One region of the Staphylococcus arlettae genome, then DNA from elsewhere that is predicted to be linked to it. Evidence: riboswitches for the same ligand, from Rfam matches in the RefSeq annotation. Region 1 holds a riboswitch; the other holds the start of a gene.
The links. A riboswitch is a leader RNA that binds a small molecule or an ion and turns the genes downstream of it on or off. The one in region 1 is predicted to bind S-adenosylmethionine.
Positions count from the first base shown of each region.

Region 2: another riboswitch for S-adenosylmethionine. It lies ahead of MUA37_RS03030 (Na+/H+ antiporter NhaC family protein); the one in region 1 lies ahead of MUA37_RS09880 (methionine ABC transporter ATP-binding protein).

Region 1 is NZ_CP094803.1:2,024,333-2,036,733, forward strand. Features, by position in the region: gene MUA37_RS09870 (MetQ/NlpA family ABC transporter substrate-binding protein) at 224-1,036, opposite strand; gene MUA37_RS09875 (methionine ABC transporter permease) at 1,057-1,752, opposite strand; gene MUA37_RS09880 (methionine ABC transporter ATP-binding protein) at 1,745-2,770, opposite strand; SAM riboswitch class I at 2,849-2,956, opposite strand; gene MUA37_RS09885 (thioredoxin family protein) at 3,012-3,314, opposite strand; gene MUA37_RS09890 (toprim domain-containing protein) at 3,311-3,703, opposite strand; gene gcvH (glycine cleavage system protein GcvH) at 3,953-4,333, opposite strand; gene MUA37_RS09900 (arsenate reductase family protein) at 4,515-4,868, opposite strand; gene MUA37_RS09905 (thioredoxin family protein) at 5,007-5,327, shown strand; partial or broken gene MUA37_RS09910 (IS3 family transposase) at 5,427-6,993, shown strand; gene MUA37_RS09915 (nitroreductase family protein) at 7,688-8,227, opposite strand; gene aroD (type I 3-dehydroquinate dehydratase) at 8,293-9,012, opposite strand; gene MUA37_RS09925 (organic hydroperoxide resistance protein) at 9,181-9,606, shown strand; gene MUA37_RS09930 (GNAT family N-acetyltransferase) at 9,945-10,469, shown strand; gene MUA37_RS09935 (hypothetical protein) at 10,639-10,902, shown strand; gene MUA37_RS09940 (CitMHS family transporter) at 11,068-12,363, shown strand.
Region 2 is NZ_CP094803.1:663,603-684,021, forward strand. Features, by position in the region: gene MUA37_RS02990 (ribose 5-phosphate isomerase A) at 1-222, shown strand, start outside; gene MUA37_RS02995 (peptidoglycan release complex CPBP-like subunit SdpC) at 297-1,502, opposite strand; gene hutG (formimidoylglutamase) at 1,763-2,695, shown strand; gene MUA37_RS03005 (LysR family transcriptional regulator) at 2,685-3,560, opposite strand; gene hutU (urocanate hydratase) at 3,784-5,451, shown strand; gene hutI (imidazolonepropionase) at 5,444-6,682, shown strand; gene MUA37_RS03020 (amidohydrolase) at 7,097-8,218, shown strand; gene MUA37_RS03025 (flavin reductase family protein) at 8,514-9,125, shown strand; SAM riboswitch class I at 9,209-9,312, shown strand; gene MUA37_RS03030 (Na+/H+ antiporter NhaC family protein) at 9,384-10,685, shown strand; gene MUA37_RS03035 (SRPBCC family protein) at 10,834-11,349, shown strand; gene MUA37_RS03040 (MurR/RpiR family transcriptional regulator) at 11,520-12,281, opposite strand; gene MUA37_RS03045 (alpha-glucoside-specific PTS transporter subunit IIBC) at 12,491-14,086, shown strand; gene MUA37_RS03050 (hypothetical protein) at 14,340-14,876, opposite strand; gene MUA37_RS03055 (bile acid:sodium symporter family protein) at 15,119-16,033, shown strand; gene MUA37_RS03060 (HAD-IA family hydrolase) at 16,178-16,813, shown strand; gene MUA37_RS03065 (hypothetical protein) at 16,828-17,019, shown strand; gene MUA37_RS03070 (hypothetical protein) at 17,150-17,335, opposite strand; gene MUA37_RS03075 (hypothetical protein) at 17,332-17,691, opposite strand; gene MUA37_RS03080 (amino acid permease) at 17,980-19,356, shown strand; gene MUA37_RS03085 (alkaline phosphatase) at 19,584-20,419, shown strand, end outside.

The sequences.
Region 1 (12,401 bases):
AAGAATTTACAAGATTCACCCTTAGCGTTAGGGTTTTCGTGATTAATAAGACAACACAGAATTAAAGAAACCCTATATTGTTCTCCCATTTCAGCACTGCTCAGTGCTACCATTATTATACAGAGCACCAAGTTTAAATTTCAAATATTGTGTTTCAAAAAATATAATGTTACTACATAAAAACTGCCTCTTAACTTATTACGTTAAGAGGCGGTTTTTAAAATTATTTTGCAGGTTCAACTGAACCATTATATTCTTTCTTAATATAGTCTTTAATATCTTTAGAATTTAAAGCATCCATTAACGCTTTAATTTTCTCATCATCTTTGTGACCTTCTTTGACCGCAATTAAATTCGTGTATGGATTATCCTCAGGTTTTTCTAAAACAATTGAATCTTTTTTAGGATCTAACTTTTGATCAATTGCAAAGTTAGAATTGATAATAACGGCATCTGCTTTTTCATTTTGATAAATTTTCGGTAGATACTCAGCTGATTGTTTATTATTAAATTTAATATCTTTTTTGTTTTCTACGATATCATCAAATTTAGCATCTTCAATTTTAACACCGTCTTTAATTTTAACTAATCCAGCATCTACAAAGAATTTTAAGAAACGACCTTCTTCTGCAGGGTTGTTAGATACATATACTGTTGCGCCCTTCGGTAAATCTTTCAAATTCTTATACTTTTTAGAATATACAGCCATTGGTTCTAAATGTACATCACCTGCTGACTCAATTTTATATTTCTTAGATTTTTTCTCAGTTTCTAAATATGGTGTATGTTGGAAATAGTTAGCGTCCAATTCGCCTTTATCTAATAATTTATTAGGTGTTGTGTAATCATTGATAGTTTTAATTTCTAAATCATAACCTTTATCTTCTAACAATGGTTTTGCCTGTTCCAAGATTTCAGCATGTGGTGACGGTGACGCACCAACAGTTATTTTTTTATCTTTACCTTCACTATTACCACAAGCTGCCAATACTACAGATAAAACTAATACAAAAGCTAAACTAAGTATTTTTTTCATGTTTTTCTCCCCATTTCATGTTATCGTTTGTCTAATTTATTTGTAGCCCAATCACCAATGAATTGAATAATGAACACAATAATTAAAATTAAAATTGTCGAAACTAAAATGACATCATTTTGATTTCGTGTAAAACCAGTTAAATATGCAAGGTTCCCTAATCCACCTGCACCTATAACACCTGCAATTGCCGTAGAACCTACTAAGGCGATTGCTGTAACTGTAATTCCTGATACTAACGCTGGCATAGCTTCAGGTAACAATACTTTTCTTACTACTGTCCATGTATTGGCACCCATTGACCACGCCGCTTCAATTACACCTTTATCAATTTCTTTAAATGCGATTTCAACTAATCTAGCATAAAATGGAGCAGAACCAATAATTAATGCTGGTAAGGCACCTGTTGGTCCACTTATTGTACCTAAAATTAAACTAGTGAACGGTATAAGTAATAATATTAAAATGATGAAAGGAATTGCTCTGAATAAATTAACGACAAAAGAGACAATGCTATAAAAAATTCTAGCTGCTTTAGCGTCACTTTTAGCTGATAAAAAGAGCAACACTCCTAAAATAATACCAAAAATAAAAGCAAAAATAGTTGCTATCACTGTCATATATAACGTTTCATAAGTTGCTACCCACACTTGTGACCATTGTACATTGGGCATCGTAATCATTTCTTGGAGGATTTCACTAAATGAACTAGTCATGACGTAACACCTCCACTGATACTTGTTGTTTTGCTAAATCACTGTTGAAATCTTCGAATTTTTCAGAATTTATATTCGGAAGATGTAACACTAAAAAGCCAATTGACCCACTTTTAGTATTTTTTATATTTGCTTCTAAAATATTTACGTCTATTTGATGCGCCCGCGTAATGTATGACACGATAGGTTCAGTAGTGTTATTACCAGTAAAATTCAATCTTACTATGTAATCATCTTTGCCAAAATGCTCTATGTCTGCAAATGCATCTTCAAAATCATCATTTAAGTCTTCTTTAACAAAGCGTTTCGTTACTTCATGTTTTGGATTTTCAAATACATTCGTCACAGATCCTTGTTCTATAACACTGCCATTTTCCATTACTGCGACTTCATCACAAATACGACGTATAACATGCATTTCATGAGTGATAATCACAATAGTTAAATTTCGCTGTTCTTTAATTTTAAGTAATAAATCTAAAATTTCATCTGTAGTCTGTGGATCTAGTGCACTTGTCGCTTCATCACATAACAACACAGTCGGTTCGTTTGCTAAAGCACGTGCAATACCAACACGTTGTTTTTGACCACCAGATAATTCAGATGGGTATGCGTCTTCTCGTCCTTTTAATCCTACTAACTCAACAAGTTCTGCAGCCCGTTGTTTTGCTTCTTGCTTCGGTACCCCAGCAATTTCTAATGGGAATGTTATATTATTTAATACAGTACGTGACCATAATAAGTTGAAGTGTTGAAATATCATACTCACTTTTTGACGTTTTTTTCTTAAATCTTTTTTAGACAATTGTCCTATATTGTCACCATCGATTGTTACGTCACCTGAAGTTGGTTGTTCTAAATTGTTAAACAGTCGAACTAATGTACTTTTGCCCGCACCTGAAAAACCAATAACTCCAAAAATTGAGCCTGATTGAATACTTAAATCAACATGATCTACCGCAAGCACATCTTGCTTTTTCGTCTTATAACGCTTGACGATTTGATTTAACTCAATCATTGTTTGTCCTCCTTGTATTGCTTATAAATTAAAAAAATGCTTTCTCATCTTAAAAGATAGAGAAAGCAATAACACCCTCTCTCATCTTTTAAAGTTCGGTCGACTTTATGTGAATTGGCACCATTTCTATACTTAGACGGTTGCCGGGCTTCATAGGGCACATCCCTCCACCTCTCTCGATAAGAGTTACATTATTTAATTATTTTTAATCCTACCACTGCACTAATGATTCGTCAATATATTATTGCAAATTTTCTAAAAGATATGGCACAGATTGAAAAGCGTAAATACGCTTTATTTCCTTATCTTTAGACATTAGTTGTAACACAGGAACCGATTGTATTTCATTGTCCTGTGAATACTCAGGGTGAAAATTCAAATCAATTTTAGTAATTGGTAATTTTAAGATTTCATTTGCGATATCTAACATTCTTTCAGATATTTTACATGTACCGCAAGTTGGTGTATAACCAAAAACTAAATGTTTATCTTTATCAAAATGTTCACGTACATTTGCTACGTGTTGTTTTGTCGTTGCATTCATGTTAATAAACTTACCCTTTCAGCTATATAATCTAGTTTAGCTTTATTGATATGCTCTTCGTCTTTAACTACAAAGCCGTTTTTTTTCAATACTTTAGCTAAATATCGTTTTGGACATCTCGCAATTTCACAATACTGTTTATCCACTCTAACATGTTTACTTTCGCTTAAATAGTGTTTAAACCATCTACGAATCTTTTCTCCCTCATCGTCTGAATCAACTAAAATTGTAACTTGTTTATCGTACAAAGATTCCACCATTTCATCAATTTTATCAATACCCATAGTTCCATGAGTACAAATAATTTCAATTGGTTCATCAATTACTTGTTTAACTCTCTTTTTATCAGATTTGCCTTCAACAATGATAACTTTATTAAGAATCGTCATGACATCCACCTTCTAAAAGTTGATAATAAACTTATACTATATTTGGTTTTTCACAAAGACACGAGGTTATAAACATATTATAATTTTGTATCAATATTGTAAAAATGGCGTCTTTACTTGTCAAATTCATTGTTACAGCATTAATTTTCCATGATTTTGAGGGTTTATTAAATTTTGGTAAACTTTAGCGCCATAGATAAGTTAAAAACTCCAAGACAGTAAATATCATGGAGTTTAAAATCACTTATTCTATTCACCAATCATTTCAGAATATTGTTCAGCTGAAAGTAGTTCATTCAATTGATCTAAATCACTAACTTCAACTTTCACCATCCAAGCTTTTTCATATGGTGATTCATTTACAAATTCAGGGCTATCTTCTAATTCTTCATTTGCTTCTACTACTTTACCAGTAACAGGTGCATACAATTCAGAGACAGTTTTTACAGATTCAACACTGCCAAAAGTATCCCCCTCTTGGATGTCATCATCAACTTCTGGTAATTCAACAAATACAATATCACCTAATTCACTTTGCGCATATTCAGTGATACCAATTGTAACCGTATTTCCTTCAACTTTTATCCATTCATGTTCTTTTGAGTATTTTAATTCACTTGGTACTGCCACGAGAATCCCCTCCTATATGATTTTACATATTTATGATGCCATATGAATGTATGACTGGCAACTGTTTGCCTTTAATAATCAAAAATTTATGTTACTTTTACACAGCATCATTAAGCGTTTTCATAAATTGATTTTGACTGCATTTTTGAAAACTTTAGCGATCGTTATAAAGTGAAAATCTTTATAACCATGTCGCTTTATACTCTTCTTCTTTGAAACCAACAGTTGCTTTATCGCCTAGCACAGCTAGTGGTCGTTTTACTAACATACCATCAGAAGCAAGTAAATCTAGCTTTTCATCATCAGAAAGCGTCCCTATTTTATCTTTTAAACCTAATTCGCGATATTTGGCACCATGTGTATTAAACATTTTGTTAATTTCAATGCCAGTACGTTCTAAAATATCTTTAAACTCATTTTTAGTTGGTGTATGTTGAACGATGTCGATAGGTTCATAACTCACACCGTACGATTGTAAAAATTTAGCAGCTTTTTTACATGTCGTACAATTAGGATATTGGTAAAATTTAATCATGTACTGTACCTCCTATACGTTGTTATCACTAATATAGCAGAATTACGATCAAAACGCTTCAATTTTTAAGCTAAAATTTTTATTTCCCTAGTTTTTTTAGTTATAATGTAATCAATTAATAATCAAAGGAGCGTTAATATGGAAACAATTAACTCAACAAGTAATTTTGATTCAACTATAAATAGTGATCAACCTGTCATTGTAAAATTCGAAGCAGGATGGTGTCCAGATTGTAAAGCAATGGATATGTGGATTGATCCTATTGTAGAAAAATACAATAATTATAATTGGTATACAGTCAATAGAGACGAACTAGAAGATGTTGCAGCAAATAATGACGTTATGGGTATTCCAAGTCTTTTAGTCTTCAAAAATGGTGAAAAACTTGCTCACCTACATTCAGCAAATGCTAAATCACCAGAACAAGTTGAGTCATTCTTAGCTGAAACATTTCAGTAATACAAAAACTAGCACATTAATTTGATATGCTAGCTTCAAAACGTAAACAAGCCCTTCACAGTAATTTGATATGCTCCCTTCAAAGTAGACATTAAAAAAATGAAAACTTTGAAGGGAGTATTTTTATGTCTAGAAAATTAATTGACTTAGATTTATTACAATCAGTTTTTAATAATTATGAAAATGGTATGAGTTTCGAAAGCATTGTAGAAATAGTTGATGTTAATCTATCTCCAGAATATCTCCGTTATATGTACAATAGGTATTTAACAAACGGCTTATATTCTTTAATACGTAACTCACAAAATAATAAGTATTCATTTCAATTTAAAATGAATGTAGTTCAGGAATATTTGGATAATGATATATCTTATAAAAAATTGGCCATTAAATATAATATTCCTGCCCATGAAACTGTACGCAAATGGGTAAATCGTTATACTGGAAGAAAAGAGAATACCAATTATTCTCCAAAACAAGAGGTGTATACGATGAAAGGTAAAACAACAACATTCAAAGAACGTCTTATAATTGTAGAATACTATTTAGATAATGAAATTAGTTATAAAGATTGTGCTAAAAAATATGATGTTAGTTACGGTCAGTTGTACCAATGGGTACAAAAGTATAAATCACATGGCCGTGATGGCCTCCAAGACGGTAGAGGCAAAGGCAAACCTAAATCTATATTAACACCAGAAGAACAGAGAGAAGCTGAAATCCAAGAACTAAAAGATCGAAATAAAATATTAGAAATGGAAAATAAAGTCTTAAAAAAATATCAAGAAATAGAAAGAGAGATGATAAATCAACAAGCAAAAAAATCGCAGCATATGAAACGATTGAAGCGCTAAGAAATGAATTTCCAATTAAACATTTATGCCAAACTTTAAATATTTCACGCGCAAGTTATTATAAATGGTTACATCGAAAGCCCACACAAAAAGAATTTGAAAATAAAATATTAATAAAAGAAATCAAACACATTTATGAAAAATATAAAGGCATTTATGGATATAGACGAATTTATATTTATATTCGCCTATATTTGCATAAAAAAGTAAATCATAAACGTGTTTATCGGTTAATGAATCAACTAAATTTAAAAGCAGTTATCCGCCGTAAACGCAAGCGCTATAAGCCTTGTACTCCTCAAACGATAGCCGAAAACGAATTAAATCGTGAGTTTCAAGAAAGAGAGGCTAATAAAAAATGGCTAACAGATGTAACTGAGTTCCAACTTGAAAATGGAAGTAAAATATATCTTAGTGCAATATATGATTTGGGAACAGGTAAAATCGTAAGTCATTATTTGGGAAATTCAAATAACAATCAACTCGTATTTAAAACATTTGATAAGGCAGTCAAGACTGTAACTAGTACCGAAGGTATTATATTTCATAGCGATCGTGGTTTTCAGTATACTTCCCGATTATTTAAAAATAAGTTAAATCACCATAAGATGATACAAAGTATGTCTCGTGTTGGAAAGTGTATTGATAATGGTCCTATGGAAGGTGTTTGGGGAATTATTAAATCTGAGATTTATAGAGGTTCTAAACGGTTTAAATTCGAAAGTATAGAAGAAGCATTTCAAGTTATAAATAAATATATAAAGTTTTTTAATAATGAAAGAATTACATTAAAAATGGCTAATCTCGCATAAAACGAGACTAACCAATTTTTTAATTATTTACTTGTCTACTTGACTGGGTGCAGTTCAATTTGCGAAGGGCTTGTTTACGTTTTATTTATATAGTTTTTCAAAATAGTAATGATTTATGCCGACTCCTGCGGGAATAGCACTTGCCAAGACTATAGGCTAAGACAGTGCCCGCGGAAAGCGTGCATAAAAAAACTGCCAACAAACTCAGTAGCTTTGTCGGCAGTCTGGTGAGGCTAGGACAATATTGATTTGTTCTAGTCTCTTTTCATATTGGCAGTAGCTGTCTGCATTGAAAATGCGCTTCAAACCAAGCTTTTTTCAACGCTAGTCAGCCTTGCCGGGGTGGGACGACGAAATCATTTTTTCAAAATCAGATTTCTGTCCCACTCCATGTGTTATTCGAAATCTCTTTTCATATTGGCAGTAGCTGTCTGCATTGAAAATGCGCTTCAAACCAAGCTTTTTTCAACGCTAGTCAGCCTTGCCGGGGTGGGACGACGAAATCATTTTTTCAAAATCAGATTTCTGTCCCACTCCATGTGTTATTCGAAATCTCTTTTCATATTGGCAGTAGCTGTCTGCATTGAAAATGCGCTTCAAACCAAGCTTTTTTCAACGCTAGTCAGCCTTGCCGGGGTGGGACGACGAAATCATTTTTTCAAAATCAGATTTCTGTCCCACTCCCCTTTATAAATTAAAATTGTGTCATTATATTTTGAGTTTGACGTGGTGGATGATGCATTTCATCTTCCATATCTGTTAAATACATAAAACCGACTAAACTTTCATTATCTTTCACGCCGAAAACGTTTCTTATTTGTGGTAAAAAGATATATTGAGGTGTCTTCCAACACGTACCTATTTGCGCTTCATGTAGTAAAAGCATTAAATTTTGAGCAAAGGCACCAAAAGCCAAATAATTTTCCAAATTTTCTTTTTGGCGTGGATCTTCTTGTACAATTAATGCCAACATACCACCTAAATTTGTCACAGCATTATAGTGATCTTGCTGTTTATCGGGTTGGTGATGAAAAGCAATACGCGATACTTGCTTACTCATTTCACCTAATCTATTTTTAGCGATATGCACAACACGCCATGGCTGTCTCATACCATGATTAGGCGCATACGTAGATTGTTCAATCGCTTGGTATAATGCTTGATCATCAATCACCATATCTCTTTTAAACATTTTAATACTTCTTCTATTCGCGATTGCATCTTGTAATTCCATGAAACAACGCCCTTTCTTATTGATAATTATTTTCAATTATAAAATACTATCAGGGAATTTTCAAACTAGTTATAAAAATCTAACTGTTGACGCAACGTTGCTACGTGAATTTGTCCAGGTGCTTTTGGAGTGTCTATACAGCCATATGAAATTGTTCCACCAAACACACCTTGCGCAGTACGTGAAACAATCCCTATTTTACCCATAGCAATGCCTACAACACGTTCATTTACTGAATCTGCTGTTACAGACATAGCATTTAATAAATTAGTGACATCTTCTTTCCCTTTAGGCATTACTGCTACCTTCAAGTAATCTGGAGCCAACAAATGCATTTTATAATACAAATGCTTTAACTCATCTAATTGTGGGGTTTGATCAAAGTCATGATAGGACAATACTACTTCTTTATTATTATTTTGCGCTAGATTGATTACTGTTGTTAATTCCTCAGGATTTTGCTTTTTATCAAATTCAAGATCAATAACGTCAAATGTTTCTTGTGTTATTAATGTGGTTAAATATTCAAGATATTCTTTTGACGCTAACGTTCCTAAACCACCTTGGTTGGCCGTACGATATGTCACTAATATTTGTTTATTTAACGCTAAGTCTTTTAGCTGTTGTAATACTGCACGTACTGTTGTTGTTTCTATTTGTTGCCATTGATCTATACGTAATTCAATTATATCGAAGTCCGATTGATATCGTTTTAAGTCTTCAATTGTAGCTGGTAATAATTCATTTTCCGGAGCAATGGTTACCGCTATTTTCACTTGTGCCATTATTCACACCTCTATTTTAGTTATTCTATTTAGCATTTATTGTATCTTAATCAATTCCATGAAAACAATAACTTTAATGAATTACTATTTTATCATTTTGAAATTGATGATTAGTTTTTATATTAAAGGGTATGCAAATTATATGATTTAATTTAGGAGGTAATAAATATGGCAGTTAATTATGAAACAAAAGCAACGAATACAGGTGGACGTAATGGACATGTCCACACAGATGATAAAGCAATTGATGTAGCAGTCATTCCACCAGCTCAAGCTGATGCTGAAAAAGGTACAAATCCTGAACAGCTATTTGCTGCAGGTTATGCATCTTGTTTTAATGGTGCTTTTGATTTAATTTTAAAACAAAACAAAGTTAGAGATGCCGAAACAGAAGTTACCTTAACTGTACGTTTAGAAGATGATCCAGAGGCAGAAAGTCCTAAGCTAAGCGTTGACATTGATGCAAAAGTTAAAAATGTTTTATCTCAAGCTGATGCTGAAAAATATTTACAAGACGCACATGAGTTTTGTCCATATTCTAAAGCAACAAAAGGCAACATTGATGTTAACTTAAATGTTGAAGTTGCTGACTAATTCAATTGGTTTTACTAATAGTCGAGAGCATGAAGGCGAAGTATTTACTTTGCTTCTGCTCTCGACTTTTTTTGCTTGATAATAGCTAAAATATCCTTTCTCCAAAAGCAATATAATGATTACAACATTAAAATACAAAGTCTATTTATTTATACAATTTTTTCAATATAAATAAGTAGATAATTTTTTTATATTGAAAAATTATAATAAACACACTTATTTATTTTTTATATTTATTTATAAATAATATTGCCAACGCTTACACAATCATTTACTATTAATGTAATATCTTCAAAAAATTACGATTGTTCACAAAGTTTTATTAAAGGAGGAATTCAATGTTGCATACACGCATTTTATCTATTAACGATATTGATTTATATCAACAATTTTTATTGCAAGCTTTGCACAATAAGAGCAATGCATTTATTTGGGGCATTTATGATAATGAAATTGTTACAGCCCCCTATTTAAAAACAACGTTATCACCTCAAAATAAAAACTATATCGTATTTGGATTGTTTTCAAATCAATCTTTAATAGCAGTCAGTACAATGGCACACTTCCCAATACATGGTCTCGCACATAAAGCTTATTTGGAAAACATGTGCGTTACAGGTATTAATGCAGAAGAACGTAAAGAAAATGCCGCACTCCTCATAAACTATATTTTTAATACTTGTGAAGAAAAAAATATAGAGATAGTTATTGCTTCAGTTGCTTCTAATAATATTACAGCTAAGGTATTCTTTAGTGATTTAGACTTTGATGTGTTAGCAGTTGAACAACATGCACGTAAATATCATGACAAATATATCGATCAACATTGGCTCATATACTACTTAGATGGCACAATGTTATAAAAATATTTTTATGGTAAGTATGGACAGCACATGCCTTGTGGTTCATACTTTTTATTTTAATAATAAAAATGACTTGCAATACATAAAATAACAACATATTATTTTTATTACGTACTAAGTGGTAAATTAATATACTATAAATACCTAACATTCTGGGAGGTGGCATAATTTGAAATTCACAACAACTCTATTCTCTTTATTGTTGTCACTTATCACATTAACTATACCAATTATCATTTTAAGCACTATTTATGACAGCACAGCAATTGTAATTGCTGCCGGACTATTTTTAGTCGGGGTTTTACTATTTAATATTTACGCCCTATTACAAGGAGATCGTATTGCCAATATCTTTGCACTTATAGTGACTTGTATTGCTATAATTTTATCTGGGATTCCCGTAATTAAAACGTTCGTACTTAATTTTATTTAATCCTTACATAAACAATAGTTTTATTGACGACTTTAACATCAATAAAACTATTGTTTTTTCTTATATTGATTCATAATAAAATTTTATTATGAAATTTATGTATTTATTGTCTTTAATGAATTGAAAGCGCTATAATTATTTGAATAAGGGGGGGAATTTAATACTATGAATTTAGCATTATTAGGATTCATTATGATTATTGTCTTTATGGTATTAATAATGACAAGAAAAATGTCAGCATTAATAGCATTAATTATCGTGCCAACTGTTTTCGCTTTAATCGGTGGATTTTACGCCGGTTTAGGGAAATATATGTTAGAGGGGATAGAAACAGTTGCACCGACAGGAATTATGTTAACATTTGCAATTTTATACTTTGGTGTCATGATTGACGCTGGATTATTCGAACCGGTCATCAATCAAATTATAAAAATAGTTAAAGGAGACCCAGTCAAAATAGCAATTGGTACAGTTATACTAGCCTCACTAGTAGCATTAGATGGTGACGGTACAACTACATTCATCATTACAGTTACAGCGATGATGCCACTTTATAAAAAAATTGGCATGAGTTTATATGTTTTATCCACGCTAGCGTTACTGTCAATTGGTGTAATGAACATGTTACCTTGGGGTGGTCCAACTGCACGTGCAATTTCCGCATTACATTTAAGTACTGAAGACGTCTTTATTCCTATTATGCCAGCTATGGCAGCGGGTATTCTTTTTGCTTTTGTAGTAGCTTATATTTTAGGTAAACGATCAAAAAGACATATTACTACTGCAACTGATATAGATATAGAAGATGTTAAAAAAGAAGAAACTAAAGAAGAAAGTTTACTTAAACGACCTAAAATGCTTATACCTAATGCCTTTTTAACAGTGTCATTAATCGTTTGTTTAGTAATGGAATTACTACCTATACCAGCACTTTTCATGGTCTGGTTTGGTGTTGCAATTTTAATTAACTATCCTAACTTAAGCATTCAAAATTCTGTAGTGAAAAAACACGCGGGTGACGTATTAGCTGTTATTAGTTTAGTATTTGCTTCTGGTATTTTTACAGGTATCATGGATGGAACTAAAATGGTAGATGAAATGGCAACTGCCTTAGTACATATTATTCCAGATGCAATGGGTAATCATTTCGCATTGATAACTGCAATTTTAAGTGGTCCATTTACTTACTTTATGGCTAATGATCCATTCTATTATGGTATTTTGCCAATTCTTGCAGAATCAGCAGAACAATTCGGTATTTCAAAAGTAGCAATGGCCAGAGCATCTGTTTTAGGTCAGCCATTACACGTTTTAAGTCCATTATATGCAGCTGGTTATTTACTAGTTGGTATGTTAGACATAGAATATGGAACTAACCAACGTATTGTTATTAAGTGGGCTATTGGCTCTAGCCTCTTCATGATTTTAATAGCTTGTCTATTCGGAATTATACCTTGGTAACAACGTTTGATTTTTAAAAACAAAAATATGACGTAGTA
Region 2 (20,419 bases), 1.3 Mb from region 1:
GGCCAATTACAAGTGGAAAGACGACTGGCTAATGACATTCCATTTGTCACGGATAATGGTAATTATATATTAGATATAACGCTAAATCATACAATCGATCCATATGAGATGCATGAGTTTTTAATTCACTTAGTAGGTGTATTAGAGACTGGATATTTCTTAGATGTCACAGACCAAGTAATTATTGGCACACAAAATGGTGTAAATATTATTAATAAATAAAGAAAGCATGTGTTTTGAATAGTTGTATCAATAACTATTTCAAAACACATGCTTTTTGTATTGTAATTATGAAATTATCTTCGATTACGTCGTTTACTTTTCAAAAAGAATGATGAACGTTGATTTTGAGTTTCTGTGTTGTCGTTTGTAGGTTCATCATCTGTTGATGTTTGACTTTCATCTTCGTTAAGCGAAGGTTCTATTTCTTCTGATTGATGCAGTTGATGAGATGTTGTTTCAGTATCATTAGCGACATTTTTCGCAATGTTGTTATCTTGGCTAGCAGTAGCTACTGTTGATGAAGTATCGTCATTTTCTTGATGAGTAGAATTCATTTCATCTTGCTCATCATGAACGGTAGACGATGTATCGGCAGAAGCTGGTTCATAGTCATTTGTTGCTTGTTCAGTTTCTGCTGGCGTGTCATTCACATCTAAATGTGACTCGTCATCTAGGTGATCCATATAGTTATTTTCTTCAATTTCATCTAAGTTTCTTTTCGTGAAGAAGTATAATATAACTCGTATAATCATAGTAATTAGTAAGTATACAACACCAACTGCTACTGTTGATAAGGCAATCACTTTCATAGCAAAGACATTGCCTAGCTCTTCATTAAATAAAAATACTAAGCCAAATGACATAACAAAGTGGAACAGTGTAGCAATATAAATTGTTCTACCTTTCGTACCTCTAATTAATTCGCCAATAATCATTGAAAAAGCGAATGTATATAAGAAGTTATATGCAGCGAATGTCATACCGAAACTAAGGTTTAAGTTCCAGATTGAATATAGAATCCCTACAAGAATTGATGCGAAAAAAGTATAAATACGATTTTCTACAATGTTTTGTAAGTAAGAACGGAAGCCAAATTCAATTAACATTGCTGTGATTAATTGTCCGATAATTACAGTAGTTAGAGAAACGGAAAAGTCTTCTGCTTGTAATAAAATAAAACTATCAGCAAGAATATTAAAACTAACCATTGCAACTGCTAAAATAGTTAACGGTAAAATTAATGCTAAAAGGATACGTTCTATTGTTTTTAAACCAATGGTAAATTTTAAACCGCCTAATTGAAGACGTTTATGTTTGAAAATTAATAAACAGAATAGAGCACCGATAAATGGAGCAATAGCTGTTATGTCAAATACGAAAGATTTATAAGGTAAACTACCTTGGAAATCTTTGAGTATAATAGGTAGTACGTATGCAATGATAAAGAACAGGAATACAATCATTGCCCACTGAAAACCTGGTATACGTTTATTATTCATTTATGTAACCTCCATAATAGGTATGAAAAAAATCATTTAATGGTAATTATACAGATTTAGCTGTTAGAAATAAATCATTAATCAAAAATATCATTGAAATGTAATAGTTCTGATGATTTATTCATATAAGTGAAACAATTTGTATTGTAATCAATGCATTAAACGCACATTGTAACGGGTAAAAGAAATTTAGGAATTGAATTCAAAAAAATGTAAGCGTATACTTTAATTGTTCATTTAGTTTTTAAAGGGGGAGAACTATGTATAAGTTACCTGATACTGAGCTTTGGACTGGCAGAACAGATAGTGCAACAAATCAAGAACACTTTAGGCATTTCCAAACAATAAAGTTTGGTGATTTAACACAACAATTAAATATTAATGAAAAACAAGGTGTTGGATTATTAGGTTACGCTGTTGATAAAGGTGTAGAGCTTAACAAAGGTAGAATGGGTGCTAAAGAAGGACCAGATGCTATAAGGAAAGCTTTTGCCAATTTACCTGATCTTAGTCAATGTTCCATTTGTGATTACGGTAATGTTGAGCACCATGAGAGTCAACTAATAAAAACACAACAAGAGTATGGCCATTTAGTTGCAGAATCTATTAGTCGCCATAAGCAAACGTTTCTCTTAGGTGGCGGTCATGATATAGCATATGCGCAATATTTAGGCGTGAGAGAAGCGTATCCAGATGCTTCAATCGGTGTTATTAACATTGATGCGCATTTTGATACAAGGGAAGAGCAGAGTTCTACTTCGGGTACAAGTTTTCGACAAATATTAGAAGAAGATGATAATACTGCATATTTGGTACTTGGTATTCAACAAGGGGGCAATACAGCAGCACTATTTAATTATGCGGATGCTAAAGGTATACAATATGTATATGCCGACGAGTTATTACACCAATTATCACCACCAATTAAAGAAAAAATAGAACGTTTTATACATCATCATGATGTCATTATGTTCACAATATGTATGGACGTCATTGATAGTGCCTTTGCACCAGGAGTCAGTGCTACAGCAGTGCTAGGACTTTATCCGAACCTAGTATTAGAAATGGCCAAAAGAATTATACCTAGCGAAAAGGTTTCAACGATTAGTATCGCCGAAACCAATCCTCAATATGATGTTGATAATAGGACAGCAAAATTAACAGCTAACTTTTTCCATCACTTTATTTTATGACGTTCCAATAATCTTTACAGTGATCTACCAACGAAAGCACACGTTGAGAGTGCTTTCGTTTTTTGTAATAATTAATAAAAATTGTGCGCCCAAGTTTTGGTTTAATCTCAATTGCATCTAAATTGTTAGCATTGAATGACTGATAATAAAATCTTGGAATAACAGCGTAACCTAAACCACGATGTACAAAATTTGTAGCAGCTTCAAAACGGTCAGCCTCAATAACGATGTTAGGATGAATATTCATACGCATGAAATAATCATCTAAATGTTTGCGTACTTGTAAACCTTTAGAAGGTAATATTAGTGGTAATGATTTGATAATAATTGTACGTTGTTGTTTAAAAGCATTTTGTGGTGTAAGTAAGACATACGATTCTTCATATAATGGAATAGACTGTATGTCTTCATGAGTGATTTGTTCATTGGTTAAAGCTAAATGTGTTTCAAAATTTAACAAGTTCTCTAATATAATCGCTTGATCATGTACTTCCGAGATTTGATAAGTTTGGTTTGGAAAAGTTGAACGGTGTGTCGTTATGATTTGAGATACCCATTGATTTGTAGATTCCAGAATGGAAAATTTAATTTTAGGGACTTCACTAATATTTAAATCATGCATTTTCTCCATTGTTTGATGGTAGTTTTGTACTAGGTCAACAGCATAGTTATAAAATTGGATACCTTTTTCTGTAATTTTGATATCTTTTGTCGTACGCGTAAATAAATCGTAGCCTAAATCTGCTTCCATTTTTTTGATCGTAGCTGTTAAAGAAGGCTGGCTTATATGTAAAAATTGAGCAGCTTGTGTAAAGTTATTGTATTTTACTATAGCTAGAAAATACTCTAGTTGAATTATTTTCATATACATAACACTCCTAACGTTTATTTATAGTTTTAAGTTATGAATCATTAGTTTATTAATATTGGTTATCTATAAATAATCATATTATACTTAAGTCATAAGGTACATAAATTTTATCTGTTGTAAACACAAAGCATATTAATAAGGGGTTTGCTTTCTGTAGTCGCTGGACATGACTATACATGACAACTGTAATTAAACAGAGGAATGGAGTGGAATAAATATGAGAAAAATCCAAGCTAAAAAAGGGTTAGATATTGAATGTAAAGGTTGGGAACAAGAAGCGGTATTGCGTATGCTGTATAACAATTTAGACCCAGAAGTAGCAGAGCGACCTGAAGATTTAGTTGTCTATGGCGGTATTGGCAAAGCAGCTAGAAATTGGGAAGCATTTGAAGCAATTGAAGAAACATTACGTAATTTAGAAGCGGATGAAACTATGTTAGTCCAATCTGGTAAACCTGTTGCTGTATTCAAGACACATGAAGAAGCACCAAGAGTATTACTGTCAAATTCAGTATTAGTTCCTGAATGGGCGAACTGGGAGCATTTTAATGAATTGGATAAAAAAGGATTAATGATGTATGGACAAATGACAGCTGGTAGTTGGATATATATTGGCTCTCAAGGAATTGTACAAGGAACTTATGAAACGTTTGGTGAGTTAGCGAACCAACATTACAATGGTAAATTAAATGGAACGGTAACACTCACTGCAGGACTAGGTGGCATGGGTGGTGCTCAACCATTAGCAGTAACTATGAATGGTGGTGTCGTAATCGGTGTCGATGTCGATGAATCTAGAATCGATAAGCGAATTGAAACGAAATATTGTGATGTTAAAACGGACAGTTTAGACGAAGCGCTAAAATTAGCTGATGAAGCAAGAACGGCTGGCCAACCATTATCTATTGGTTTAATAGGCAATGCTGTTGATGTTCATAAAGCAATTTTAGATAAAGGTTTTAAAATTGATATTATCACGGACCAAACAAGTGCGCATGACCCATTAAATGGTTATATACCACAAGGGTATTCAATAGAAGAGGCAAAAGCACTTAGACAGAAAGATCCTAAAGAATATGTTAAAAAATCTGAACAATCTATGGCACAGCATGTAGAGTTAATGCTAGCATTTCAACAAAATGGTGCTATTGCATTTGATTATGGTAATAATATAAGACAAGTTGCATTTAATAATGGTGTAAGTAATGCATTTGATTTCCCAGGATTTGTTCCTGCTTATATAAGACCGTTATTTTGTGAAGGTAAAGGGCCATTTAGATTTGCAGCATTAAGTGGAGATCCAAAAGATATTGAACGTGCAGATGAGGAAATGAGAAAATTATTCCCAGATAACGAAAAATTAAATCGTTGGCTAGACTTAGCAACGGAAAAAATTGCGTTCCAAGGGTTACCATCTCGAATTGCATGGTTAGGTTATGGTGAACGTGCAAAAATGGGAGTTGCATTAAATAAATTAGTACGTGATGGCGAGATTTCGGCACCTGTTGTCATTGGTCGTGATCATTTAGACTCTGGTTCAGTAGCTAGTCCTAACAGAGAAACTGAAGGTATGCAAGATGGATCAGATGCAGTTGGTGATTGGGCTATTTTAAATGCACTTGTGAATACTGCTGCAGGCGGTTCTTGGATTTCATTCCACCATGGTGGTGGCGTAGGAATGGGCTATTCTCTACATGCTGGTATGGTCGTAGTCGCAGATGGTTCAGAACGTGCAGAAAAACGTTTAGAACGTGTATTAACAACTGATCCAGGCATGGGTGTTGTGAGACATGCAGATGCTGGATACGACAAGTCTGTAGAAGTGGCAAAAGAGAAAGGTATTCATATTCCAATGATTACAAAAGAGGTGACACATAATGAATGATTTAGTTATTCAAAATATTAAACAGTTAATTTTACCAAAAAAAACAGACAAACCATTAAAAGGGCAAGAGTTAAATGACTTAGAACTCATTGAAAATGGGACAGTTGTAGTTAATGATGGCAAAATTGTTTATTCTGGTCCTTATACTACTGAATATGAAGCGACAGAGACAATTGATGCTAGTGATAAAGTGGTATCACCTGCGCTTGTTGAAGCACATACGCATTTAGTACATGGAGGTTCTCGTGAGCATGAGATGTCTTTAAAAAGACAAGGTGTATCTTACTTAGAAATTTTAGAACAGGGTGGCGGTATTTTAAATACAGTAGATGCCACTAGACAAGCGAGTGAAGCGGAATTATTCTCTAAAGCTGAAAAAAACTTATTAACTATGGTTCAACATGGTGTGCTTACAATTGAAAGTAAAAGTGGATATGGCTTAGATAAAGAAAATGAATTAAAACAATTAAAAGTATCCAATCAATTAGCTGAGAAATATAATTTAACTATGAGACATACATTTTTAGGGCCACATGCAGTGCCTAAAGACGCAACGTCTAATCAAGCATTTTTACAAGAAATGATTGACTTATTACCAGAAGTTAAACCATATGCTGACTTTGCCGATATATTTTGTGAGACAGGCGTCTTTACTATTGATGAGTCTAAAGTATATATGGAAGCAGCTAAGCAACAAGGTTTTAAAGTGAAAATTCATGCAGATGAAATTGATCCATTAGGTGGTTTGGAATTAGCTATTGATGAACAAGCGATTTCTGCAGATCATCTTGTAGCATCTAGCGAAGAAGGCAAAGCAAAATTACGTGATAGTGATACTGTAGCTGTGCTATTACCTGGAACAACGTTTTATTTAGGTAAGGAACAATATGCAGATGCACGTGGCATGATTGACAATAATGGTGCGATTGCTATTGCTACTGATTTTAACCCAGGAAGTTGTGTTACTAACAATTTACAACTAGTCATGGCTATTGCTTCCTTAAAATTAAAGCTTTCTGCAAATGAAATATGGAATGCAGTAACTGTAAATGCGGCTAAAGCCATTGACGTTGATGCCGGAACTATTGATAAAGGTGACAAAGCGAATATTGTCATTTGGGACGCACCTAATCATGAATATGTTCTTTACCATTATGGTATTAATCATGCTTCTAAAGTTATAAAAGACGGCAAAGTTATTGTAGATAATCAATATCAGTTACAAAATTAATATAAAGAGCTATGGGACAAGCATAATCATAGCATGTTATTGAAGCAACGATAAACATGTAAATGATTTATGCCTGTCCTATTTTTAATGTTAAATTTTAAATTCCGCTAACTATGATAATATAAAGAACATAAATTAATTTACATAGTCTCTGTTTAAAACTACGAATGGGAGTAATTTAACGTTTTAACATGTGCTTGTTGGAAAAAATAGCTTAGCTTTTTAACGAGCAAGTTTAAACTATTCGTTATTACTTCTTGCTATAATAGGCTATAGTAAATAAAAGCGATTGATTTAGTCGGTTATTTAATAAAAGTAGTCATGTGTATAAATGGAAAGCTGTTTTAAGGCAGAATAAGAACTATATGTTTCTATAAAATATACACATCGACAATATCAAAGGAGTGAGAAGGGATGACAAGTTTTGATGATTATGTAAAATGGAGACGTCTTTTACATCAATATCCTGAAGTATCAGATTATGAATATGAAACAACTAAAAAAATTAGAACTATTTTGGAATCATATGATATTAAAATATTAGATTTGCCGTTGGATACAGGTTTAGTTGCTGAAGTCGGACAAGGTGAGCAGTTTATAGCGGTACGTACTGATATAGATGCTTTACCTATAATTGAACAAGTTGAACATGATTTTAAATCGACTGCAGAAGGCGTAATGCATGCTTGTGGTCATGATATTCATATGGCAAGTATTTTAGCCGTAGCAATAAAACTTAAAGCTATGGAAACGCAATTAAATGGTCGTGTACGCATTATTTTTCAACCTGCAGAAGAAATAGCACATGGCGCATATAGTATTACTAATACTGGAGCATTGGAAGGTGTGAAAGCAGTATTAGGTTATCACAATTATCCTTCATTAGCTGTCGGTGAATTTGCTATCAAACAAGGAACGGTGACCTCAGCAGTAGACCGTTTTGAAATAACAATCCATGGTAAAGGTGCACATGCTGCTAAACCTGAACAAGGTAATGATCCAACAATCGTCTTAGGCCAACTCATTACTAGTATTCAATCAATAGTAAGTCGGAATTTATCTGCCTTTGATCAAGGTGTCGTGACTATCGGTGAAGTGTCTTCAGGTAATACATGGAATGTAATTGCTGACAATGCTTATGTACAAGGTACAGTACGTACGTTTGACGTGGAAGTACAACATTTAATAGAACAACGTTTACAACAAATATGTGATGGCCTTGCGCAAACTTTTGATGTGGAAATTGAGCTAACTTATCATAAACTGCCGGGAGCAGTGGTAAATGATGAACAACTAACACAGGATGCTATCGATGTGGCTCGTAACGTTGGTTATAACGTCACAATAATGGATAAACCGTTAACTATAGGAGAAGATTTTTCAGGTTTTTCAAACCAGTACCCAAGTGTATTTGCATTTATTGGGTCAGATAGTATGTATGATTTACATCACCCAAAATATGATCCGAACGAAGAAATATTACGATTAGTACCTGATTATTTTGTAGCATTTGTCCAAAAATTATTAAACGAATGAATGGTATAATATGTAATTGCTACCAGCGTTTTGGGGTAAACAAAAGTATAAAAATTTAATAGGCGAGTGTGTTTATGTCTAATATAAATCTAAGAATTAAATTTTCTAATGCTGATTTACTACAACAAGAATAATTAGTACGGGAATACCCCTTGATTTATGGCGGTAAAATGTCTTATCAAGGTTATGAAATTCTATTGGTATACAAATAGATTAAACATAAGAGTAACTTGTATTAGCATTGAATTTTGTTAGTATTTGGAATCGCTTATTATTGAATTAGGAGTATGAACAAATGAAAAGAATTGACCCACAAGGATTAACTAAAAAACAGAATTATAAATTATTAAGTGGTAGTGTCATTCCGAGACCCATTGCTTTTGTCACGACTCAAAGCGAAACCGGCGTAATGAATGCAGCACCATTTAGTTTTTTTAACGTGGTGAATAGTGCGCCCCCAATGATAATGATTTCAACAACGCGAGCAAATGGGAAAAGAAAAGATACTTCAGTAAATATAGAGCAAACCGGACAATTTGTTGTTCATATTACAGATAATAATATTGTAGAAGAAGTAAATAAGACGGCAGCTCCTATTGCTATAGAATTAAATGAATTAGAAAGAACATCATTAAATCTTGTGGATTCTGAAGCAGTAGATGTACCAGGGATTGCACAAGCTAAAGTACGTATGGAGTGTAAGCTGGATAGAATCATCCCACTAGGTGATAAGCTTGAAGGTTCTGATCTTATTATTGGTGAAGTAGTCATGTTTCATATAGCTGATGATGTATATTTTGAAGACAGTAAAATAAACCCTGACACTTTACAAGCTGTTAGTAGATTAGCTGGTAATGATTATGCTCACATAGGTGAAACATTTACGATAATTAGACCAAACAATTAATTTTATAGTTACTCAGTTAATAGTTTAGCTACAAACTGTTGACGTACTATCTAAAATGTTGTAACGTAATAACGAATTTAAATAGCTTATCAAGAGAAGTGGAGGGACTGGCCCTAGGAAGCTTCGGCAACATGGTAATGCGTGTGCCAATTCCAGTAGCAGCAAACATACTGCTAGAAGATAAGATGACAAGGTCTAATGCCGCTCTTTTCTTCAATAAGGAAAGAGCTTTTTTAATATGAAGAAAGTAGGTTAGTTATGAGTAAATTACAACAAGGTAGTTTTTGGGCACTATCGCCATTAATAGTATTTGTACTATTATTTTTAGGCGTTGGTATTATTACAGGTGATTTTACTACGATGCCATTAAATGTAGCAATTGTCATTGCTTCAATTTTTGGTTTGGTACAAAATAGGAAAAAGCCATTTGGTGAAAAAATAGATATTTTTACAAAAGGTGCAGGTCATCCTAATATTATTTTAATGGTGTTGATCTTTATTTTAGCGGGTGCCTTTTCACAAACAACGGAAGATATGGGAGGCGTACAATCTACTGTTAATCTCGGATTAACATTGATACCTGAGAATTTATTAATTGTAGGGTTGTTTGTAATTTCGATGTTTGTATCGATTTCAATGGGGACATCAGTTGGTACTGTTGCAGCCATTGCCCCAGTAGGTTTTGGACTTAGTCAAGCGACAGACATATCTTCAGCAATTACTATGGCTACAGTAGTAGGCGGTGCCATGTTTGGTGATAATTTATCTATGATTTCAGATACTACTATTGCAGCAGTACGTACTCAAAAAACAAAAATGAGCGACAAATTTAAAGTCAATTTTAAAATTGTTCTGCCGGGTGCACTCTTAACTATTATCGCGCTATGGTTTTTGACACAAGGTACACAAGTTGCTGACACAAAAAATTATGATTTTAACTTTATTAAAGTATTGCCTTATCTTATGGTCTTAATTTTAGCGATAGTAGGGGTTAATGTTGTAATTGTGTTAATAGGTGGTACGTTATTATCAGCAATTATAGGTCTGATTGATGGTTCATTTAAGTGGACGAGTTTATTACAATCTATTTCTAAAGGTATTATAGGTATGGAAGATATTGCCATCATTGCATTAATGATTGGTGGACTTGTAGCACTTATCCAACATAATGGCGGCATTGCATGGTTATTGAATTTTGTTCGGAATAGAGTGAAATCAAAGCGTGGGGCAGAGTTAGGTATAGCTGGTTTAGTAAGTACAGCTGATATTTCTACAGCTAATAATACAATTTCAATATTGATGGCAGGCCCATTAGCAAAAGATATTGCTGACGAGTATGACGTGGATCCAAGAAAATCCGCAAGTATTTTAGATATTTTCGCTAGTTGTTTCCAAGGAATCCTACCATATAGTCCACAACTTATTGCTGCTGCAGGTGTAGCAAAAGTATCTCCATTAGAATTGGTGCCATATAGCTTTTATCCAATGCTATTAGGTCTTTGTGGCTTAGTTGCTATTTTCTTAAAACTACCAAAATTAAAACCAAAAACACAAAAGTAGCGATTACTTTGACGTTCTAGTGTTTTGACGATAAAATATATTAGTTAATAACTATAACTACAACTACTAATTTTATTTGAAACGTTACAGTTTTGAATTGATGAGTATTACGGTAAGATAAAGGTAAGATTAAAGGTAGGTGACTATTTTGGCCAAGTACAACATTGAGAATGATAATGTGCAAGTACAATTGGAACGATTGTTTAAAGTTGAACCAGAATTGGTATATCAAGCTTGGACTGAGCAACAATTTTTGAAACGTTGGTTTATGACTTCTGAACGGACGAATCAAAGTATAACAATTGATGCGCGTGAAGAAGGTAAATATGAAATTGTTGATGTACGCAAAGGGAAAGCAAATAGAGTCCAAGGGACATTCGTTACCCTTGAACCGCATGACTATATTGAAATGACAATCGGCATGCCAGAACTGAGTGATGGTGAAGATACTATTCAAGTTGAAATATTTGAGCGTGAAGCTGGTATTACACAAATGCTATTTACGTATAGTGCGATAGTTCCTAAAGAGCGACGATTGACGCAATTAGAATATAAGCAAAAGAAAAAAGAATATCATGATTCAACAGCTCATGGTTTCGAAATGTTATTCGATAGGCTACAGGAAACAATTGAAGACTATCGTGAAAATTATAAAAATATTTAAAGAATAAATTAAAATTATAGTGCGCGGAATATAAATACAACAATTTAGTATATATAAATAGGTGACTATATGCTGAACACATTTATATACTAAGTATTAGCAATCTAGTCACCTTGATAATAGACGAAGCAATATGGCAGACAGTAATGTTTGATATCGCTTCGTCTTTTTTATGTGAAATTTTGTTGCACCATACGTTCGTGGTATTTGCGTAGTACAGTTTCAAAAAATATATGATAGCTAATAAAGCTTGAATAATCGGTACCATCTGTTAAATAGAAAGTATTACTAGAAACATAAATATTATAATTGGCTTTTTGTGCTAAATTGTTATCTTTTAACGTTGTGATAGAAAAGAAATATTTTTGTCTCACTTGCAAATAATTGGTGATCTCGGTTAATTGCTGTGATTCACCTGATAAAGAAATAATGAAGAAAATATCTTTATTTGTCGATTTATTTAATATCATTTTAAATTCATGAATATCATGTAAGACTATTACATTTTTATGGATAGTTAATAGTATACGTCGAGCTTCCTGTGCTACGTTCATTTGAGCTAAACCTGTACCATATAAATAAATCGTGTCTGCGTGGTAGATTTTATCTGTAATTAAGTGATAATCCACACGTTCCAAGTATGAGAATGTATTGGATATTTCTTGTTTGAATTGGTCTATGGAATCGGATGGTAACTGTGAGGGATGTTCTGTTTCAAACTTTAAGTATGACTTGAAATCACTATAACCATCGAATCCTAATTTTTTAGTAAACCGGTGTATTGAAGCATTGGAAGCATGCGTACGTGCAGCAAGCTCTTGGATTTTCATAGTTTTACATTCTCGTATATGTGTATTTACATAATGTGCAATTTGTATATCGTTATCGTTTAACTTTTCGAAATTGTTATTTAAGCGTTCGTCTAGTAACAACGCATTCACCTCTTCATAATTGAAAATATTTCCTTCATTTGAAAATATAATCTGATTATACAAAAGATTTCAATTTTAAGTCAAACCCTTGTTTATATGTAAGCGTTTACCTTAAGATGTTGTTAAGACATACAACTTGTATACGGTCAAAGTTGTAAATAACAGTATTTGATTAATGAGATTTAATTTTATGAATTGGGGTGGCAGTAATGAATGCTATAAAACGTTTTGGTAGTGCCATGATTGTACCGGTACTTATGTTTGCTTTCTTTGGTATTGTACTAGGATTTGCTACATTATTTAAAAATCCAGCAATTATGGGAAGTATAGCAGAGGATGGAACAACTTGGTTTAAAATATGGTCAGTGATTGAATCGGGTGGCTGGACAATTTTCAATCATATGGAAATTGTGTTTGTAGTAGGTTTACCTATTTCACTAGCTAAGCGAGCACCGGGACATGCTGCGTTAGCTGCATTAATGGGATATTTAATGTTTAATACTTTTATTAATGCGATTTTAACGCAATGGCCACATACATTTGGTGCCAATTTAGAAAAAGGCGTAGAAAACGTTACAGGATTAAAAGCTATTGCCGGTATTGAAACATTAGATACAAATATTTTAGGTGGTATTATTATTTCCAGTATAGTGACTTGGATACATAATAGATACTACAATAAAAAATTACCTGAAATGCTAGGTGTCTTCCAAGGATTAACGTTTGTAGTAAGTATTTCATTTTTTGTTATGCTTCCTATGGCGTTGCTTACTTGTATTGTATGGCCTACGATTCAAGCTGGTATAACATCATTACAAGGATTTATTGTAGGCTCTGGTTTTATTGGCGTCTGGTTATTCCATTTCCTAGAACGGGTGTTGATTCCAACAGGACTACATCATTTTATTTACGCTCCAATAGAAGTAGGACCAGTAGTAGTAAATCATGGTTTAAAAGCAGAATGGTTTAAACACGTTAATGAATTTGCCAATAGTACTAAACCATTAAAAGAACAGTTTCCATACGGCTTTATGTTACAAGGTAACGGTAAAGTATTCGGATCAATTGGTATAGCGTTGGCAATGTATTCAACTACACCTGCTGAAAACAAGAAGAAAATTGCAGCTTTACTTCTTCCAGCAACATTAACAGCTGTGGTAGTAGGTATTACTGAGCCATTAGAATTCACATTCTTATTTATTGCTCCATATTTATTTGTATTACATGCAATCCTATCAGCATCAATGGATACAATTATGTATGGCTTTGGTTTAGTAGGAAACTTTGGTGGCGGACTTATTGATTTCTTTGCTACAAATTGGATTCCACTAGCACAAAACCATTGGTTAACTTATGTTATCCAAATAATTATTGGTTTAATCTTTACAGGTATATATTTTGTAGTATTTAGATTTTTAATATTGAAATTTAATATACCATTACCAGGTCGTGATAAAGAGAAATCAGAAGTGAAGTTATATAGTAAGCAAGATTACAAAGAAAAACAAGGTGCTAATGATTCTGTTTATGCAGCTACAGGCGATGAATATACTGATAAAGCGAATTACTATTTACAAGGATTGGGTGGCGCAGAGAACATTAAAGATGTCACAAATTGTGCGACGAGATTACGCTTAACAGTGAAAGACCAAGAAAAAGTAGAAGATAATGATTACTTTATTCATAATCAGATGGCACATGGATTAGTAAAAAGTGGTAAAAACGTTCAAGTTATTGTTGGAATGTCAGTACCACAAGTAAGAGAAGCATTTGAAAATATGGTATTTACTGAAGATGAAGCATAATAAAAGGAGAGTGAGACAGAGATCTAATGGTAATAAAAAGTTTTCGTGGTCTCCTCTCCGTCTATAATGACTAAAGTAAAAAGATTAAGTTAAGCATATTTTCAGTTCGGTCATCTATGGGCATTATGAAAAGAGACTGGGACGAATTAATTTCGTCCCAGTCTCTTTTTGTACTTAGTTTTTAGCACGGTTACGTTAAAGTTCAAGTAATTAATGTAACTTTAAATTGATGTTATACAATAAACGTAAATTATTACGATATATGTGATTTCATTTTGTGTGCAACGCGTGGAAAATAAATTGCTTTAAGTATATCAATATTACGGATAGCAATGTGATAAATAATTTTTGAAAATGTATCAGCAGAACAGTGTAAGTTAATGCGATTTTTTGTGAATGTATAGGATAGAGCTTCTGTATTGTCTAACACGTTAATAATATCTATAACTTTATCTTTGATGAATGCATCATTTAAACCATCAATTTGTAATTCAAAGCGCTTTGAAGATAATGGCAATTGAGTTGAATCGAATAATGTATCGAGTTCTGATGAAGTTAAAATTTGAAAGATTGTGTAGTTGTGCAGACTGAGATAAGTGATAACATATGGTAACTGTTGCTTCGGTAAAATAATTTCTACTGTGTAAATTGAGTTATTCTTTTTTATTGAGTGTTGTATGGACTTACAAAAAGTAATCTGGCGCAATAATTTTAATAACTTATTACGTTGTTTGCGCTTTGTTAATTCCCCAATATTTAAGATATAAGTCTCAGTTTTATCTATAAACATCAAAACCCTCCGAACTGAAAAATAATATATGAAGTGTAATTAGCATAATATTTTAATGGAGTTTTATTTTTTACCCACTTCTAATTCTATTAAATTGTACCACTCTTTTTTCTTTCTGACACTAGGTCTTTGGAATGAACAATATAAATCTAAATCTTTGCAATTTTCTGAAAACGTATTGTGCTAAATTCTAAAATGTGATACATTTTTCTTTATTACTATTAAAAGGGAAGTGTTGAATGATGTTAACAAAGGTAAGTAGATTCGCAACCAACACATTCTTGTTCTGGATGTTACTCGCTGCCATTATAGGTTTTGTCTTTCCAGCGCAATTAGCGACAGTGAGTCAATTTGTACCTTATTTATTAGGGATTGTTATGTTGGGGATGGGGTTAACTATTGACCCTAAGGATTTTAAAATTATTTTTCAAGCACCGCGTGCTGTTATTATAGGCGTCATACTGCAGTATACAATTATGCCAATAACTGCATTTGCCATTGCTAAAATATTTAATTTGCCACCTGAGATAGCTATCGGCGTCATTTTAGTAGGATGTTGTCCGGGGGGGACTTCGAGTAATGTTATGAGTTATTTAGCGAATGCCAATGTAGCATTATCAGTAGCGATAACAAGTGTCTCTACATTATTAGCACCCATTATCACACCAGCTTTAATCTTTCTATTTGCTAATCAATGGTTAGAGGTTTCATTTGGAAGTATGTTGTGGTCAGTGGTACAAGTAGTATTAATACCTATTATTATTGGTTTTGTTTTACAGAAACTATTTAAGAATCTTGCTACAACTACTGCTACTGCATTACCCATTGTCTCTGTGGTAGCCATTTCGCTTATTTTGGCCTCTGTTGTCGGTGGCAGTAAATCACAAATATTACAAACTGGCTTACTGATTTTTGGAGTAGTTATACTGCATAATATTATTGGCTATGCTTTAGGTTATACATTTGCTAAACTATTTAAATTAGATAGAGCTGATAAAAAGGCAGTATCGATTGAAGTAGGTATGCAAAATTCTGGATTAGCTGTATCTCTGGCAACAGTCCATTTTAATCCGTTAGCAGCAGTACCTGGAGCGGTATTTAGTTTGATACATAATATATCGGGTCCTATTTTAGCTAGATATTGGTCTAAAAAATAACTAAGTGACTTTATACTAAAATAATGTATGTTTGTGAGACGCTTTTTACTTAATGGGGAGAGAGCGTCTTTCGTTTTGCTAGAGTGTTACAAAATAAAATATGATAGACTAAATTAAGAAACATATCATTAAGGAGGTATGACCATGTATAAAGCTGTAGTATTTGATTTTGATGGCACAATTATAGATACTGAGAAACATTTATTTACAATTATTAATAAACACTTATTAGCACATGAATGTACACCTTTATCACTTGATTACTATAGGTCTTCTATAGGCGGTGCAGCTACTGAATTACATGACTACTTAGAGAAGGAATTAGGTAAAGAGGCTAAAGAGGCAATCTACACAGACCACAATCGTACGAGTGTCGATCTACCTATCGATGACGAGATTGAACAACTAATGATCTTTTTAAAACAACATCATATTCCAATGGCAATTGCTACAAGTAGTTATCGCGCGGATATTCAACCAACATTCGATAAGCTAGGTTTAGAGCAGTATATAGATGTGATAGTAGGGCGAGAAGACGTTGCAGAAGTTAAGCCTAATCCTGAATTATATTTAACTGCAGTACAACGTTTAAATTATAACCCTGTGAACTGTTTAGCAATAGAGGATTCCGTTAATGGTGCAACTGCAGCAGTTACAGCTGGATTAGATGTCGTTGTAAATACGAATGATATGACAGTAGCACAAGATTTTAGTTCAGTCCCATTCATCGGTAAAAATGTAACCGCACGTGAAATTATTGCTGATTATTTTACTAAATAAGAAGGTACGTCATTATGAATTTATATATTTTACTTTTGTTTTTAGGAGGTCCATTAATACTTGCTATCGGTAATTTAGTGTTGGGCCCAATTTTTAACAAAACAATACCATTTCATATTCAAGTAAGATCATTTTTTATAGGTTCAGTTGTATATCTATTAGGTGCAACTGCATTGTATTATTTGATATTGCAATATCAGTTTTAATCATAAGCGACCATTGTTAACGAGACAACTAGTATTCAATCGTTGATACAACAGTGACACATAAATAAAAGCAACCCAATTGCTAAATAATTTAGAAATTCGGTCGCTTAATAGACATGTATATTTTTAGTTACTTAAAAAATTGAAAAGCTAACGTTACAATTACTAGGACCAGTAAAATTGCATCTATGCCAATCATAATTGCAAATCTAGGATTTTTTTCACCAGTTTGCTTACTGTTTTTAACTGCTTTGAGGTTAGGAATGAGACTCACAATTAATAAAATGATAATAACGATACCTAAAAAGATACTCACTTCGAATCACCTCCGTTACGCTTTGATTCGATAAAGACCCAAATATAACCAGCAATTACGCCTATAAGCAAGCCTGCTATGATACCAATTTTGATAGCTCCAAACAGACTACTTATTAAAATACTAAGCAACATTGCAATGGGTATGGTTGTACCAAATTTGAACTTTAATTCAGGTGTATGCATCATAGAAAATAATGTGAAGTATAAAATTGCTAGCACACATGTTGCTAATATTGATTTACCTATAAGTGGCGCTACATTGACATTTTGAGAGCCAAAGTAATTCAAAAAGAAAAATAGTAAACCAAAAACGATTGATGTATATATTGTACGGCGTAGTAATTGTTTATTCATAAGGGACTCCTTTAAGTTAAAGCTAAATTGAATTATAACATATCATATTTAAGTGCAAGTGTATTGTGTAATGCGACTGTGCGTTGATTATTACATTTTGTAAGAATCCAATAATTAAAAAAATACATTTTGCAATTATTGTAAAAATATTATAGAATAAATAGCGGGAAATGAAAACGCTTTCATATACAAAAAATATCGTTTAAATTTTTAGAATTTATAGTATAATAGCGACATGCATAGGTGTTGTTTCTCACTTATATTTGAAAGAGATGGGGTTTAAATAAAATGAATGAAGAACATGAATTACATAGGGGGCTAAGTGCGCGTCAAATTAGAATGATTGCACTTGGTGGAACTATAGGTGTTGGACTATTTATGGGGGCTACAAGTACAATTAAATGGACGGGACCTTCAGTAATATTTGCATATTTAATTGCAGGTATCTTTTTATTTTTAGTAATGAGAGCTATGGGTGAGATGGTTTATCTATATCCAACTACAGGTTCCTTTGCAAACTTTGCGAGTGATTACATACATCCGGTCGCAGGTTATTTGACTGCTTGGAGTAACATTTTCCAATGGATAGTCGTCGGGATGAGTGAAGTTATAGCTGTAGGACAATATATGAATTATTGGTTCCCGGATTTACCACAGTGGATTCCTGGAGTCATTGTCGTAGCATTGTTATTATGCGCAAATTTAGTTTCGGTTAAAGCTTTTGGCGAATTTGAGTTTTGGTTTGCAATGATTAAGGTAGTAACAATAATTCTTATGATTATTGCAGGTTTCGGCATTATTTTCTTTGGTTTAGGTAATGGTGGCGAAGCGATTGGCTTATCTAATTTATGGGCTAATGGTGGGTTCTTCCCAAATGGATGGCTTGGATTCTTCTTTGCATTATCTATCGTTATCGGTTCATACCAAGGTGTAGAATTAATTGGTATTACTGCTGGTGAAACAAAAGATCCACAAAAAAATATTAAAAGCGCTGTAAACGGTGTAATTTGGCGTATACTTATTTTCTATGTTGGTGCTATCTTTGTTATTGTAACTGTTTATCCTTGGGATGAACTTGGTAATCTAGGAAGTCCTTTCGTAGCAACATTCGCTAAAGTAGGTATTACTATTGCAGCTGGTTTAATTAACTTTGTTGTATTAACTGCAGCGATGTCAGGTTGTAACTCTGGTATATTCAGTGCTAGTCGTATGGCGTATACATTAGCACAGCGCGGTCAAATGCCTAAGATTTTCTTGAAAGTAATGAAAAATGGTGTGCCTGTTTATACTGTAACAGCAATTGCTATCGGTATTTTAATTGGTGCATTACTTAACGTAATCTTGCCAATGTTTATCGAAGGTGCAGATAGTATATTTGTTTATGTATATAGTGCATCAATCTTACCAGGTATGGTACCTTGGTTTATGATATTAATAAGCCATTTACGGTTCCGTAAAGGGAACCCTGCTTTATTAGAAGGCCATCCTTTCAAAATGCCTGGAGGCGCGTTATCAAATTATATAACAATGGCATTTTTAATTATTGTACTTATCGGTATGTTATTTAATAAAGAAACAGTTGTTTCAGTAGTAATTGGTATAATTTTCTTAGCGTTTGTGACAACTTTCTATTTTGTGAAAGGTTATCATAAACAACAAGATTAAATTTAATAATTTTCTCGTTTGTACTTTAAGACTACTTTAAAGGCGAACTATGAAATTAAAAACAAGTGAGTTGATAAATCGAAGTAATGCTTCGATTTATCGCTCACTTGTTTACATTAAACCGTCTTATTTACACAAACTTAATGTTATCTCAATAGTATCTCAAAAAAAGTTTATTAAAATAAACCATAGATTAACAAATACATATCCTAAAGGAGTTTTTTAGCATGAATATGTGGAAGAAAATTGCGACATTATCGTTAGCGACTTCTATAGCTGCTAGTTCTATTGGAACGTCTTCAATCTCTCAAGCTTCAAGTAAAGAATCAGCAAAAAACAAAGACGAAGTATCATACGTTGGGAACACTAAAAATCCTAAAAACGTGATTTTCCTAGTGGGCGATGGCATGGGACCTTCTTATAATGCAGCATATCGTTATTTTGCAGATGACCCAAATACAAAAGAGATGGACAAAACAGCTTTTGATGAACATTTAGTCGGTACACAACGTACAAATCCCAATGATCCAAAAGAAAATGTTACTGACTCTGCAGCAGGTGCTACAGCATTCAGTTCTGGCCATAAAACATTTAATGGTGCTATTGGAGTAGATGCCAATAAGCAAAAAGTTAAAACTGTATTAGAACAGGCTAAAGAAAATGGTAAATCAACTGGATTGGTGTCAACTGCTGAAATTACAGATGCTACACCGGCAGCTTATGCTTCTCACGTAGATGATCGTGATAAAAAAGACGAAATCGCACAACAATTTTATAATGATAAAATAAATGGTGAACATAAAGTAGATGTCTTACTAGGTGGTGGCTCAGAATACTTTGGTAAAGATAACGGTGATTTAACTAAGAAATTTAAAAAAGATGGTTATGATATTGTTAAAAACAAAAATGACTTGAAGAACTCTAAGGGAGATCAAGTATTAGGATTGTTTGCTAAAAATGATATGCCATTAAACATAGATGCGCCTAATAAAAATCCAGAACTTGTAGATATGGAAAAAAGTGCATTAGACCGTTTATCTAAAAATGATAAAGGTTTCTTCTT